2 regions of the Nesterenkonia xinjiangensis genome follow, and region 2 is predicted to be linked to the other one. Evidence: predicted binding sites of a transcription regulator. Region 2 holds the regulator's gene; the other holds the start of a gene.
What was found. The regulator LexA, encoded in region 2, represses DNA repair genes until DNA is damaged. The targets are predictions, from matches to a motif close to TCGAACANNTGTTCGA.
Positions count from the first base shown of each region.

Region 1 (7,226 bases), 250 kb from region 2:
CATGGGGTTCCTCCCCGGCCTCCTCCACTCGCTCCTGCCCCGGCTCCTCCTCAGGTGCGCCTCCCGGGGTGTCGAGGGCCATCTGCTCCTCGAGGTGGCGGGCGAAGCGCCGGGTGATGACATCATGCATGGCGCTGGTGTCGTCGCGGGCCGCCTCGCCGCGGAGAGAGAAGCGCCGGTAGTCGCGCTTCTTCGGCAGGCCGTCCTCGAGCACCACCATCGACGCGACGACATGAGTCCCGGAGGTGTGAGAGATGTCGTAGCACTCGATGCGCAGCAGCGGCTCCGGAGCGTCCAGCGCCTCCTGCAGCTCACGCAGCGCCTGGGAACGTGTGGTGAGATCCGACGAGCGTCGCGCCTTGTGCAGGGCGAAGGCCTGCTCGGCGTTCTCCCGCACGGTGCCCAACAGGGCGGCCTTGTCGCCACGCTGAGGCACGCGCAGGTCGACGGCGGCCCCGCGGCGCTGCCGCAGCCACGCCCCGATCTGCTCGGCGTCCTCGGGCAGGGCCGGCACGAGGACCTCGCGCGGGATGCGCTCGGCGTCCTCGATGGAGCCGTAGACCTGAAGCAGGAGCTGCTCGACCATGCCAGCGGAGTCGGTCTCCTCCACCTTCTCCACGACCCAGCCGCGCTGCCCCCGGATCCGCCCCTGGCGGATGTGGAAGACCTGCACCGCGGCCTCGAGCTCATCCTCGGCGAAGGCGAAGATGTCAGCCTCGGTGTCCTCGGAGAGCACCACCGCGTTCCGCTCGAAGACCCGACGCAGGGCCTCGAGGTCGTCGCGATGACGGGCGGCGTCCTCGTAGCGCAGCTCCGCGACCGCCTCGTCCATCTGCGCCTGGATGCGACGGACATGAGGGCCGGGCCGCCCTGACATCACCTCGCAGAACTCCTCGGCGAGCCGACGATGCTCCTCGGGGCTGACCCTGCCCACGCAGGGGGCCGAACATTTGTCGATGTACCCGAGCAGACAGGGTCGCCCGGCCGCCTCAGCTCGCCGGAACACCCCTGAGGAGCAGCTGCGCACCGGGAACACGCGCAGCATCGTGTCCACGGTCTCGCGGATGGCCTTGGCGGGGTGGAAGGGCCCGAAGTACTTCACACCGGGTCGGCGGTCACCGCGCATGACCTGCACCCGGGGGTACTTCTCATTCAACGTGACGGCGAGGTACGGATAGGACTTGTCGTCGCGGTACATGATGTTGAACCGCGGAGCGTGCTGTTTGATCCAGGTGTACTCAAGCTGGATCGCCTCGAGCTCGGAGCCGACCACCGTCCACTCGACCTGCGCGGCGGTGTGCACCATGGCGTAGGTCTTCGGCGGCAGGCCGGCTGGGCGGGCGAAGTAGGAGTTCAGTCGGGCGCGCAGGTTCTTGGCCTTGCCGACATAGACGACCCGCCCGTGCGGGTCGATGAAACGGTAGACGCCCGGGGAGGTCGGGATCTCTCCCTGCCGGGGACGGTAGGAGGCGGGGTCAGCCATCGTCGCCGACGTCAGTCCTGTCGACCGGAGGGCTGTTGTAGCTGTCCACGCGCTCCTGTCCGGTGAGCGCGGCGATGGCGTCCATGACCCGAGCCGTGGCCTCGCGGCGGATGGGCAGCGGATGCCGTTCGCCGATGTGCTCGAAGTGGAGGGGCTCTCCGACGTGCATCTCGAACTTCGCCGGACGCACCCGGTTGGAGTCCGCTGCCTGGAGGTCCTCGGTGCCCCGGAGCCCGACCGGGACGACCGGGACGCCGGTGGCCAGCGCCAGCCAGCCCACGCCGTTCTTGCCACGATAGAGGCGGCCGTCGCGGCTGCGAGTTCCCTCTGGGTAGATGCCCACCCCGAAACCGGACGAGGCGATGTCGCCCAGCTGATGCAGCGCCTCGACGCTGGCGGACTTCCTCTGCCGCTCCACGGGCACCGAGCCCACCGACTCGAAGAACATCTTCATGGCCCGACCCTTCAGCCCGGTCTGGGTGAAGTACTCAGCCTTGGCGAAGAAACTCACCGGACGCGGGAAGATCGCCTGGATCAGCACCGAGTCGAGGAACGAGAGGTGGTTGCTGGCCACCACGAAGCCGCCGTCGTCGGGCACGTTGTGCAGGCCGGTGATGGTGGGGCGGCAGGTCATCTTCACATACGCGGCGAAGGTCTTCCGGATCGCATCGTGGGTGACCACGCGCTTCCGAAGGGGCGCGGTGGGGTCTGTGCTCACGTGCAGTTCCTTCGTGTCGCAGGGCGCGGTGCGCCGTCCGTGCTGGGCCGCGGTTCAGTGTACCCGCTGAGTGGCCCGTCACAGCGAGCGCGCCGGCCCGGGCCGCAGGTCACAGCACCGTGCGCAGGAACGTCCCGGTGTGCGATCCGGTCCTCTCGGCGTGCTCGGCGACCTGCTCCGGCGTGCCCTCGGCGACGATGAGTCCGCCCCCGGTGCCACCCTCCGGGCCGAGGTCGATGACCCAGTCCGCAGACTTGATGACATCGAGGTTGTGCTCGATCGTCACCACGGTGTTGCCCTTCTCCACCAGGCCCTGCAGCACACCGAGGAGCTTGCGGATGTCCTCGAAGTGCAGACCGGTGGTGGGCTCGTCCAGCACGTAGATGCTGCGACCCTTGGACCGCTTCTGCAGCTCGGACGCGAGCTTCACGCGCTGAGCCTCACCGCCGGACAGCGTGGTGGCCGCCTGACCGAGGCGCACGTATCCCAGTCCGACGTCGACCAGGGTGGTGAGGTGCCGGGCGATCGGCGCGAACGCGGAGAAGAACTCAGCGGCCTCCTCGATCGGCATGGCGAGGACCTCGGCGATGTTCCTGCCCTTGTAGTGGACCTCCAGGGTCTCCCGGTTGTACCGGGCTCCCTGGCAGACCTCGCAGGGGACGTAGACGTCGGGGAGGAAGTTCATCTCGATCTTCAGCGTCCCGTCGCCCGAGCAGGCCTCGCAGCGGCCTCCCTTGATGTTGAAGGAGAACCGCCCCGGCTGGTAGCCGCGCGTCTTGGCCTCCTGGGTCTCGGCGAAGAGCTTGCGGATGTGGTCGAACACGCCGGTGTAGGTGGCCGGATTCGAGCGCGGGGTGCGCCCGATCGGACTCTGGTCGACATGGATGACCTTGTCGAGGTGGTCGACCCCGTCGATCCGACGATGACGGCCCGGCACCTGACGGGCGTTGTTGAGCCGATTCGCCAAAGACTTGTAGAGGATCTCATTGATCAGGGTCGACTTGCCCGAGCCGGAGACTCCGGTGACCGCCAGGAAGACGCCGAGCGGGAGGTCCACGCTGACCTCGGCCAGGTTGTTCTCATGGGCCTCGACGATGCGCAGCATGCGCTCCGTGTCGAGCGGGCGCCGCTGTGCGGGCACGGCGATGGTCCGGCGGCCCGCCAGATAGTCCCCGGTGATGGAGTCTTCATTGGCCTTCAGCCGCTCCACGGAGCCGGAGTGCACGATGCGACCGCCGCGCTCCCCCGCTCCCGGGCCGATGTCCACGACCCAGTCGGCCTCGGCGATCGTGTCCTCGTCGTGCTCCACGACGATGAGCGTGTTGCCGAGATCCCGGAGCCGGGTGAGCGTTCCGATGAGTCGGCTGTTGTCACGCTGGTGCAGGCCGATGGAGGGCTCGTCGAGCACGTAGAGCACGCCCACGAGTCCGGAGCCGATCTGTGTGGCCAGCCGGATGCGCTGGGCCTCTCCGCCGGAGAGCGTGCCGGCGGCGCGTTCCAGGTTGAGGTAGCCCAGGCCCACGTCGAGCAGGAAGTTCAGCCGAGCCAGGATCTCCTTGAGGACCTGTTCGGCGATCGTGGCGTCCCGCGCCGAGAGGCTGAGCGTGGCGAAGAACTCGACGACCTCCTCGAGCGGCCGGCGAGAGACCTCGGCGATGGAGCGCCCCTCGATGAGCACCGAGAGGGAGGCCGGGTTCAGCCGCTGACCGTCGCAGGCCGGACACGGCACCTGCCGCATGTACTGCTCGTAGTGGTCCCGGGCGTTGTCCGACTCGGTCTCCTCATACTTACGGTGCAGGTAGGAGAGCACGCCCTCGAAGCCGGTGGAGTACTTGCGCTCCCGGCCGAAGCGGTTGCGGTACTGCACCACGACCTTGTGGTTGCGCCCCTGCAGCAGCGCCGTGCGTGCCTTCTTCGGCAGCTCCTGCCAGGGGACGTTCACGGAGAACTCGAGCTCCTCCGCCAGGGCCCGGATGAGCCGCATCCAGTACTCGCTGGAGGCCTTGCCGCGGTTCCACGGCGCGATCGCTCCGTCCTGCAGTGACAGGGTGTCGTCAGGGATGACGAGCTCCTCATCCACCTCGAGCCGGGAGCCGATGCCGGAGCAGGTCTGGCAGGCGCCGAACGGCGAGTTGAAGGAGAAGGAGCGCGGCTCGATCTCATCGATGGGCAGCGGGTGCTCGTTCGGGCAGGCCAGGTGTTCGGAGAAGCTGCGCTGCTTCGGGCCGACGAGCCCCTCGGGGACCCGTTCCGGATCCTCCGGAGTCCCGTCGGCGGCGAGGTCCACCAGGTCCACCACGACGCGGCCCTCAGCCAGCCGCAGCGCGGTCTCGATCGAGTCGGTGAGCCGCTGGCGCATCCCTTCGCGGATGACGAGGCGGTCCACCACGACGTCGACGTGGTGCTTGATCTGCTTCTCCAGGACCGGCGGCTCGTTGAGCTGGACGGTCTCGCCGTCGACGACGGCGCGCGCGAAGCCCTGGCCGGCGAGGTCCCGGAAGAGGTCCTTGAACTCGCCCTTGCGACCGCGGACCACCGGTGCCAGCACCTGGAACCGGGAGCGCTCGGGAAGGTCGAGGATCTGGTCCACGATCTGCTGCGGGGTCTGCCGCTCGATGGTCTCGCCGCAGACCGGGCAGTGGGGCACGCCGATGCGCGCCCAGAGCAGGCGCAGGTAGTCGTGGATCTCCGTGACGGTGCCCACCGTGGAGCGAGGGTTCCGCGAGGTGGACTTCTGGTCGATGGAGACCGCCGGGGAGAGCCCCTCGATGAAGTCGACGTCGGGCTTGTCCACCCGCCCGAGGAACATGCGCGCGTAGGCCGAGAGCGACTCGACGTACCGGCGCTGACCCTCGGCGAAGATCGTGTCGAAGGCAAGGGACGACTTCCCCGACCCGGAGAGCCCGGTGAAGACGATGAACGCGTTGCGGGGCAGCTCCACGGCGACGTCGTGGAGGTTGTGCTCGCGCGCCCCCTGGACCACGATGCGGTCCACCTCGGCACGACCGATCGTCCCGTTGGCGCCGGCCTTCCGGCGCTGACCCCGGCTGTAATAGTCGTCGACGGATTCGATCACTGCGCCGTGGACCTCGGCAAATCGCTCAGACACGCGCACCAGTCTATGCCCGTTTTCGCGATCGAACAAATATTCGATCCTGGTGGACCGACCACGGCACCGGAGCCCCGACCTCGGTGCTGAGAGGATGGGGGCATGGACGACCTGACGCCCGCTTCCGGCACCGATGCCCCCACGCCTCCCGACGCCCCCGCGCCGACACCCGCCGCCGTCGTGCTCTTTGACCTCGACGGCACCTTGGTGGACCCCGGCGGTGCCATCACGGGAGGGATCGCCGCCGCGCTGAAGGCCCACGGCATCCCTGTCCCGGAGCCCGCGGTCCTGGACGCGATGGTCGGTCCGCCGCTGGCCGAGAGCCTGCTCTCGCTGCCCGAGGTTCGTGAGTCCCAGCTGCCCGGCATCGTGGAGCACTATCGACAGGAGTACCTCGCGCGAGGCATGGCCGCCTCCACCGTCTATCCGGGGATCCGTGAGCTGCTCGTCGAGCTGCGCGCGGCCGGAGCGGCCCTCGCCGTGGCCACTTCCAAGCCGCAGCCGCTGGCCGAGCGGCTCCTGGAGGTCCAGAACCTGGCGACGGCCTTCGACGTCATCTCAGGCTCCCACCCGGACGAGTCGATCCCGCACAGCGGCAAGGGGCCCATCCTCGCGGCCGCGCTGCAGGCCCTGAACGTGGGGACGGAGAACCTGGGGACGGAGCCCGTGCCGCGGGCGATGGTCGGCGACCGCGTCTTCGACGTGGAGGGCGCCCAGGCCCACGGCATCCCGTGCATCGGCGTGCGCTGGGGATACGCGCCCGTCGGCGAGCTCGAGGAGGCCGGGGCCGAGATCGTCGTCGAGGATGCCGCCGGCCTGCGCACCGCCCTGGACGCTGTGCTCGGCGGCGTCCTCAGCGGTGCGACCGGCGGCCGCAGGCCCGAGGCGGCGGGAGGCCCGACGGCGTCATGGCATCTGAGCGAGAGCAGACCATAGACTGTCCCTCATGGCCACCGACAGCTCACTGATCCACGACCTCCCGGCGATCACCGTCCGCCGCATCGCGGTCTCCGAGATGAGCAACAACGTCTACCTGCTCACGGCGAAGAAGTCGGGGGTCCAGGTGCTCATCGATGCCGCCGACGACGCCGAGGCGATCCGCGCGATGCTGGCCGCGGCCGCCGCGGACACGCCCTGCGCGCCCCAGCTGCGGGCTGTGCTGACCACGCACCGGCACTGGGACCACGTCCGCGCGCTCTCCGCAGTGGCCCAGGGCGTGGAGACCGCTGCGGGAGAGGATGACGCTCACGCCGTCGAGGAGGCGCAGGGCGTGCGCATCGATCGTCGTCTGGCCCACGGCGACCTCGTCGAGTACGACGGCATCGGCCTGGACGTCATCCAGCTGCGCGGCCATACCCCTGGTTCGGTGGCCTTCGTCTATCCGGTCGAGGACGGACCCACCCACATCTTCACCGGCGACTCGCTGTTCCCCGGAGGCGTCGGCAAGACCGACAGCGATGCGGACTTCGCCTCGCTCATCGACGACGTCGAGTCCAGGCTCTTCGAAGCCTTCCCTGATGACACGGTCATCCATCCCGGGCACGGCGACCCCACGACGCTCGGCGCCGAGCGGCCGCAGCTCGCCCAGTGGCGGGAGCGCGGCTGGTAGTGGCGGCCCTTCGACTCGACACTCTGCGTCCCGCCCCCTCCGACGGCGACGCTCCCGACCCCTCTCAGCTCGTGGAGGCCTTCACCGATTGGGCCGCCCAGCGCGGCATCACCCTCTACCCCGCCCAGGAGGACGCCGTCCTGGAGCTGGCCGACGGGCGTCATGTCATCATGGCCACCCCGACCGGCTCAGGGAAGTCGCTGGTCGCGACCGCGGCCCACTTCTTCGCACTCAGCCGCGGGGAGCGCAGCGTCTACACCGCCCCCATCAAGGCGCTCGTCTCGGAGAAGTTCTTCGCCCTGGTGGA
Region 1 covers NZ_JACCFY010000001.1:3,124,161-3,131,386, reverse strand. Annotated here, with positions in the region: gene uvrC (excinuclease ABC subunit UvrC) at 1-1,483, opposite strand, end outside; gene HNR09_RS14030 (lysophospholipid acyltransferase family protein) at 1,476-2,165, opposite strand; gene uvrA (excinuclease ABC subunit UvrA) at 2,311-5,196, opposite strand; gene HNR09_RS14020 (HAD hydrolase-like protein) at 5,413-6,246, shown strand; gene HNR09_RS14015 (MBL fold metallo-hydrolase) at 6,257-6,919, shown strand; gene HNR09_RS14010 (DEAD/DEAH box helicase) at 6,919-7,226, shown strand, end outside.
Region 1: a site for LexA is predicted at 5,339-5,354, ahead of uvrA (excinuclease ABC subunit UvrA). Genes of this name have one in related genera too.

Region 2 (7,226 bases):
CGGCGACGTCGACGGCGGGCAGCAGCTCCAGGGCGGGCACGGTGGCGGTCTCGGGAGTGTTCTCGGGGGCGCTCTCAGCCATGGCGGCGGATCTCTCTTCCTGCGGCGGTGGTCCTGCGGGTGGTCGTAGCGGGCTGGCCGATGCGGCGGCCCAGCGGATCAGAGGCTCTCGATCCAGTTCTTCAGCAGCTGCATGCCGGCGTCGCCGGACTTCTCGGGATGGAACTGGGTGGCGGCCAGCGGGCCGTTCTCCACGGCGGCGATGAAGTCCGCCCCGTGGTGGGACCACGTCACCTTCGGCGCAGACATGGCGTCCACCGTCTGGTCGAAGCCCCACTCCTGGACGGCATAGGAATGCACGAAGTAGAAGCGCTCGTCCTCGATGCCGTCGAAGAGCACCGAGTCCCGCGCCGGGCGGACGGTGTTCCACCCCATGTGGGGGACGACCACGTCCTGCGGCAGGGCGGTGACCTCTCCGGGCCACTCCCCCATCCCCTCGGCGGCGATCCCATGCTCCACTCCGCGCTCGAAGAGGATCTGGTGCCCCACGCAGATGCCCAGCACGGGGCGCCCACCGGCCACTCGACGTCCGATCCAGCGTGGAGCGTCGATGGACGTCAAGGCCTCCATCACCGCGGCGAACGCGCCCACTCCCGGGACGACGAGCCCGTCGGCGTCGAGCACCTGCTGGGTGTCCCGGGTCAACGTGACCTGGGCGCCGACGCGCTCCAGGGCTCGGACCGCGGAATGGACGTTGCCGGAGCCGTAGTCCAGGACGACGACCTCAGGCTTCGCCATCACAGCGCTCCCTTGGTCGAGGGGATGCCTTCCACCCGCGGGTCCGACTCGACCGCGGCACGCAGAGCTCGGGCGAAGGCCTTGAACTGCGCCTCCACGATGTGGTGGGGATCCCGTCCGGCCAGCACACGCATGTGCAGGCAGATCCCGGAGTGGTACGTGACCGCTTCGAAGGCGTGACGGGTCATGGATCCGGTGAAATGGCCGCCGATCAGGTGGTACTGCTGCCCCTCGGGCTCGCCTGTGTGGACCAGGTACGGGCGACCGGAGACGTCGACGATCGCCTGCGCCAGCGCCTCGTCCAGCGGGACCGTCGCCTCGCCGAAACGGCGGATGCCCGCCTTGTCGCCCAGGGCGGTGCGCAGCACCTCACCGATGACGATGGCGGTGTCCTCCACGGTGTGGTGGACGTCGATGTGGGTGTCTCCGCTGGCCTCGATCTCCAGATCGATCAGCGAATGCTTCGACAAGGCGGTGAGCATGTGGTCGAAGAACGGCACACCGGTGGAGATCTTCGAGGTGCCGGTTCCGTCGAGGTCCATGCGGACGCGCACGCTGGACTCGGAGGTCACTCGTTCCATCTGGGCCGCGCGGCCCGAGATCAGTTCTGCTCCCATGGCTCCTGCTCGTGAGGTACGGGGGGGGTGGGTCTGGTGACGCCGTAGTCCAGTCTACGCACCGCTGTGGAAGGCCTCAGCGTGCACGACAGCGGTCTCAGACGGTGGAACGCCCCGGCCACGGCCCGGGGTCAGCGCCCCAGATGGCGCCGCAGCGATTCGAGGAAGGCGGTTGTCTCCTCCTCGGTGCCGGCAGTCACCCGCAGGTGGCCGGGGATGCCGACGTCGCGGATGAGGATGCCGTCATCGAGGAGATGCTGCCAGGCGGCCTTCTCATCGCTCAGGCCGCCGAAGAAGACGAAGTTCGCATCCGACGGAGCGGGGGTGAGCCCGTAGCTGCTCAGCGTCTCCACAATGCGGTCACGCTGGGACTTGATGCGCTCGACGTTGGCCATCAGCGTCGCGCTGTGGTCCAGGGCCGCCTCCGCGGTGGCCTGGGTGACCGCCGAGAGGTGGTAGGGAAGCCTCACCAGCCGCAGCGCGTCTGTGACCTCCTCCGCGGCGGCCAGGTAGCCCAGCCGTCCACCCGCCAAAGCGAAGGCCTTGCTCATCGTGCGTGAGACGATCAGCCGTTCCCGTCCGGCCAGCAGCTCCAGCGCCGAGGGCGTACCGTTCTGCCGGAACTCCCCGTAGGCCTCGTCGACGACGACCATAGTGTCGCCCTCGAGGGCGGCCGCATAGGCGGCCTCGACGACATCGAGCCCCAGCGCGGTGCCGGTCGGGTTGTTGGGAGAGCAGAGGATCACCACATGAGGGCGGTGCTCGCGGATCTGCCGGGCGACGTCCGCAGCGCTCTGCGTGAAGTCCTCCCCCCGAGTGCCCGGGATGTACTCGCTGTAGGTCCCGCGAGCGTAGAGCGGGTACATCGAATACGTGGGAGGGAAGGCCAGCACGGAGCGTCCCGGGCCGGCGAAGGCCTGCAGGATGTGCTGCATGATCTCATTGGACCCGTTGGCCGCCCAGATGTTCTCGGCACTCAGCCCATGGCCCAGATAGTCGGCGAGCTTCTCGCGCAGCCGGGTGAACTCGCGGTCCGGGTAACGGTTCAGGGACTGTGCGGCGTGCCGGACCTCTGTGGTGATCGCGTCCACGACGTCGGCGGGGACGTCATAGGTGGTCTCGTTGACGTTGAGCATGGCCCGCACGGTCAGCTGCGGGGCTCCGTAGGGCTCCTGCCCGCGCAGCTCATCCCGGAGGGGCAGCCGCGCCAGGCGGTCTGATCGGTCAGGGTTCTCCGTCGTCGGCGTCGCGCCGGCCCCGTTCTGCTGAGATTTCACGCGCCCATCCTACTCGCGGAGCTGGCCCCGCCCCCACCGTGGAGCCTGAGCTTGACGCAGTGCGTCACGCCCATCGGCCACCAGACGATCAGTCCAGCACGGGAACGTGGAGGGTCTGCCCCGGGTGCAGCTCCGAGGAGGAGAGGCCGTTCAGCTCCGCGATCTGCCCGATGAGGACCTGGACGTCTTCGCCGGAGTCCAGCTCCGAGGCGACGCTCCAGAGCGTGTCGCCGGGGGCGACCGTGACCTCGACGGCCTCCACACCTGCGGGCTCTTGGCTCGAGGCCTGGGCCATGTTGGCGAAGCTGCCGGCCAGCAGCGCGAGTCCGACCAGGGCGGCGGCCAGCAGAGTGAGCGCCGGCAGGCCGATGAGCAGCAGCCGCCCCCGCCGAGTCAGGGTCATGCCGGGACGCCCGAGAGCGACCGAGGCAAGGGGGCCGGATGCGTGAGCCGCACCGGAGACCGGACGGGCGGTGAAGGAGGTGTGCGAGTGACGCATGGGGAAGAACCTCTCTCGTACTGACTGTGGCATCGAAGACTGTTCGAAGCTGTGTTCTATTTCTAGCACACATGTTCGACACGGGACCAGACATGCGTTCGAATATGTTGGCCCCGGGCGCCCGGTTCCCGTAGCCTGAGCCACATGTTCGAACCGAGTTTCGGATGCGATGTTCGATCGGGCGTCCATGTCGGAGAGTCCATCAGGACCCTCTGACATGAACTGCACGTTCTGGGCCTCGTGACGTTCCGGAGTCGGCCGCGAACCCGATGAGACCCTGCGGAGAGAGGCGTGAGACATGGCCGTGGAGAAGCGACCTGCTGAGAAGAACCTGCCGCGGGACCGGACGCATGGGGAGGCTCCCCGCCTGACGGAGCGGCAGCGCGGCATCGTCGATGTGATCCAGCAGTCCCTCGCCGAGCGCAGCTATCCTCCGTCGATGCGTGAGATCGGGGACGCCTGCGGCCTCGCGTCGCTGTCCTCGGTGACGCATCAGCTCGCTCGTCTCCAGCAGATGGGCTACCTGAGCAGAGTCCCGGGGAAGCCGCGCGCCATGGAGGTCATCCGTGACTCCTCAGGCCGCCTCCTGGCCGCTGAGGGTCCCACTGACGCGGAGCAGACCTCCCAGGCTTCAGAAGGGCCGGCGGAGCGCCGCCGCGCCGTGGACAGCGCCGTGGTGGACCTGGACGCCTATCGCGAGCAGTCCGACAGCCGGACCACTGACATCCCGGTGGTCGGGCGCATCGCCGCCGGCGGCCCGATCCTGGCCGAGCAGCATGTGGAGGACGTGATGCCTCTGCCCCGCCAGCTCACCGGCGAGGGTGAGCTGTTCATGCTCCAGGTCCGGGGTGACTCGATGATCGAGGCCGGCATCTTCGAGGACGACTGGGTGGTGGTCCGCCGGCAGCATACGGCGGAGAACGGCGACATCGTCGCAGCGCTGCTCGACGAGGAGGCCACGGTGAAGACCCTGCGCCGTCGCGACGGGCACCAGTGGCTGCTGCCGCAGAACCGCAGCTACGAGCCGATCCTCGGCGACGAGGCGACCATCATGGGCCGGGTCGTCACCGTGCTGCGCAGCCTCTGACCCAAGGACGGAGGCCCGCGCGGACTCAGCCCTCGCTGGACTGGTGGTCCGCCAACCTGCGGAGCGCGCCTCGAGCGATGTCTCCGCTGACCGTGGGCCAGAAGTCCGGCATGGACTTCTTCAGGAAGCCCCCGTAACGCGCCGTGGCCAGCCGGGAGTCCAGGATGGCCAGCACTCCCCTGTCTTCGGCGCTGCGGATCAGCCGCCCCGCGCCCTGGGCCAGTCGCGTGGCGGCGTGAGTGGCAGCCACCTGCATGAAGCCGTTGCCTCCGTGCCGCGCGACCTCCTGGGTGCGCGCGCTCATCAGCGGATCGTCGGGTCGGGGGAAGGGGATCCTGTCGATCGCCACGAGTCGGCAGGATCGGCCGGGAACGTCGACACCCTGCCACAGGCCCATGGTGCCGAACAGGCAGGTCTCCTCGTCCGCGGCGAACTCCCGCACCAGCGACGACATCGTGGCGTCTCCCTGACAGAGGATCGGTACGTCCAACCGCTCACGCAGGTCCTCGGCCGCCTCCTCCGCCGCACGGCGCGAGGAGAACAGCGCCAGCGTCGCCCCACGTGAGGCCTCGATGAGCTCGGCAAGCTCATCACGCTGCTGGTCGGCGGTCTTCAGCGACGGAGCCGGCAGATGCTTCGCCACATAGAGCACCCCCTGCTTCGGGTACTCGAATGGGCTGCCGACGTCGACGCCATCCCAGGCAGGGGCTTTCTCCCCACCCAGCCCCAGCGCGCCGGCGACGGGTTCGAAGCTGTCTCCGATGGTGAGCGTCGCCGAGGTCAGGATCACGGTCCTGTCGCCGAAGAGCCCCTCGCGGAGCCGACCGGCCACCGAGGTGGGGGCCACGTTCACGACCGGCGGCTCGGTGACGTCGGCCTCGCGGTATCCCACTCCTGGGGTGAAGCTTCCAGGTCTGGTCAGCCAGATGACGTCCGGGGTCTCCGGAGACTGCAGCATGCGTTCCGCGGTCTCCTGGACCGCCTGCACCCGGGCTCGAGCCGTGGAGCGACCGGTGTCGCCGTCGGAGTCTCCGGAGGGCTTGCTGTCCGAGAGGGCGGTGCGGGCCGCGTTGCGGGCGATCTCGAGGGCCTGGGTCTGCTGAGGGTCCAGCCCACGTGCCAGCAGTCCGGACTCCTTGGCGTGGAAGGCGGCGTCGACGGCGATGGCCGCAGCCTGCAGATCCTCTCCGCTGAGCGACGTGTGCCGGCGCAGCGAGTTCGCCGCCGTCTGGATCATTTGCACCGACAGCTGCGCTGTGACGGCGGAGGTCACCCGGTCAGCGAGCTCATGGGCCTCGTCGATGATGACCGCGTCATGCTCGGGCAGCACCTGCAGACCTTCGAAGGCGTCGATGGCCAGCATCGCGTGATTGGTGACCACGAGATCAGCGTCCACAGCACGCTCGCGGGCCAGCTCGGAGAAACACTCGGAGGCCATCGGGCATCGTCGCGGTCCGATGCAGTCCACTGCATTGACCGAGACCTGCCGCCAGGCCTTGTCCGAGACCCCCTCGGGGAGGTCGTCACGGTCTCCCGTCTCCGTCTCCTCGGCCCACTCGCGCAGGCGCACGACCTCTCGCCCCAACCGAGAGCCGGGCTCCGGGGCGGATTCACCGGCGGGCTCGTCGCCGAAGGAGAACAGCGCCTGCTCCTCATCGTCCTGAGGGAAACCGCCCTCGAGCTTGTGCTTGCAGAGGTAGTTGGCACGCCCCTTGACCAGGGCGATGCTGATCCCCTGGTCAAGCTCGTCCCCCAGCTGCTCCAGCAGGCGCGGCAGGTCACGGCCCATGATCTGCGCCTGCAGCGCCAGGGTCGCTGTGGAGATCAGCACCGGACGCTCGCTGTCCAGCGCATGCACGACGGCGGGCACCAGGTAGGCCAGCGACTTGCCCGTCCCGGTGCCCGCCTGCACGAGCAGGTGTCGCCGCCGTCGAAGGGCATGGTCGACATGGCGTGCCATGTCGACCTGGCCTTCCCGATGCACACCGCCCATGGCGGTCACGGCGTGCTCGAGCAACGTGGTCGACCGCAGATGCCCGGTGGACTGGGTGGTGGGCGCCTCCGCGCTCATGCAGCGCCCGGTTCGTCCGTCGCCTCGGCGTCAGCGTCCGGACCTTCAGCGTCCGGACCTTCAGCGTCCGGACCTTCAGCGGGCGCGTCCCCCGAAGCGGTGGGACCACCGGCCACGACGTGCTCCTGCAGCTCGGCGGCCAGCTCCGGCCGGACCCGTACGCTCATCCGGGTGCCCTCGGCCTGGTACTCGGTGCTCAGGATCTCTGCATCGGAGCCGTGCAGCCGAGAGACGAGGTCCCCGGCGGCGTAGGGCACCAGCAGCTCCAGCGCCACGTCCGGACGCGGGATCGACTCGCTGATCAGCTCCCGCAGATCGTCGACTCCCTGGCCGGTGTGCGCCGAGACGAGCACGGTGCGCGACTCCCGGCGACGGATCCGTTCGATGACGACGTCGTCGGCCATGTCCGCCTTGTTGAGCACGATGATCTCCGGCACCTCATGGGCGTCGACATCAGCGAGGACCTTGCGGACCGCGCTGATCTGCCCCTCCGGCTCCGGATGCGAGGCGTCTACGACGTGCAGAATCAGATCGGCGTCGGCGACCTCCTCCAGCGTGGAGCGGAAGGCCTCCACCAGCTGGGTGGGCAGCTGCCGGACGAAGCCGACCGTGTCCGAGAGGGTGTAGCCGATCCCGTCCGGGGTGACAGCCTTGCGCACCGTGGGGTCCAACGTGGCGAACAGCGCGTTCTCCACGAGGACTCCGGCGTCGGTGAGGCGGTTCAGCAGGGAGGACTTCCCGGCGTTGGTGTATCCGGCGATCGCCACCGAGGGCACCGCATTGCGCCTGCGGTTGGCCCGCTTGGCGTCACGCGCAGGCTTCATCCCCGCGATCTGCTTGCGCAGCTTCGCCATCCGCGTGTTGATGCGCCGACGGT
Region 2 covers NZ_JACCFY010000001.1:2,878,259-2,885,484, reverse strand. Annotated here, with positions in the region: gene priA (bifunctional 1-(5-phosphoribosyl)-5-((5-phosphoribosylamino)methylideneamino)imidazole-4-carboxamide isomerase/phosphoribosylanthranilate isomerase PriA) at 1-82, opposite strand, end outside; gene hisH (imidazole glycerol phosphate synthase subunit HisH) at 160-798, opposite strand; gene hisB (imidazoleglycerol-phosphate dehydratase HisB) at 798-1,415, opposite strand; gene HNR09_RS12965 (histidinol-phosphate transaminase) at 1,547-2,692, opposite strand; gene HNR09_RS12960 (LysM peptidoglycan-binding domain-containing protein) at 2,781-3,191, opposite strand; gene lexA (transcriptional repressor LexA) at 3,490-4,278, shown strand; gene HNR09_RS12950 (ATP-dependent DNA helicase) at 4,304-6,349, opposite strand; gene hflX (GTPase HflX) at 6,346-7,226, opposite strand, start outside.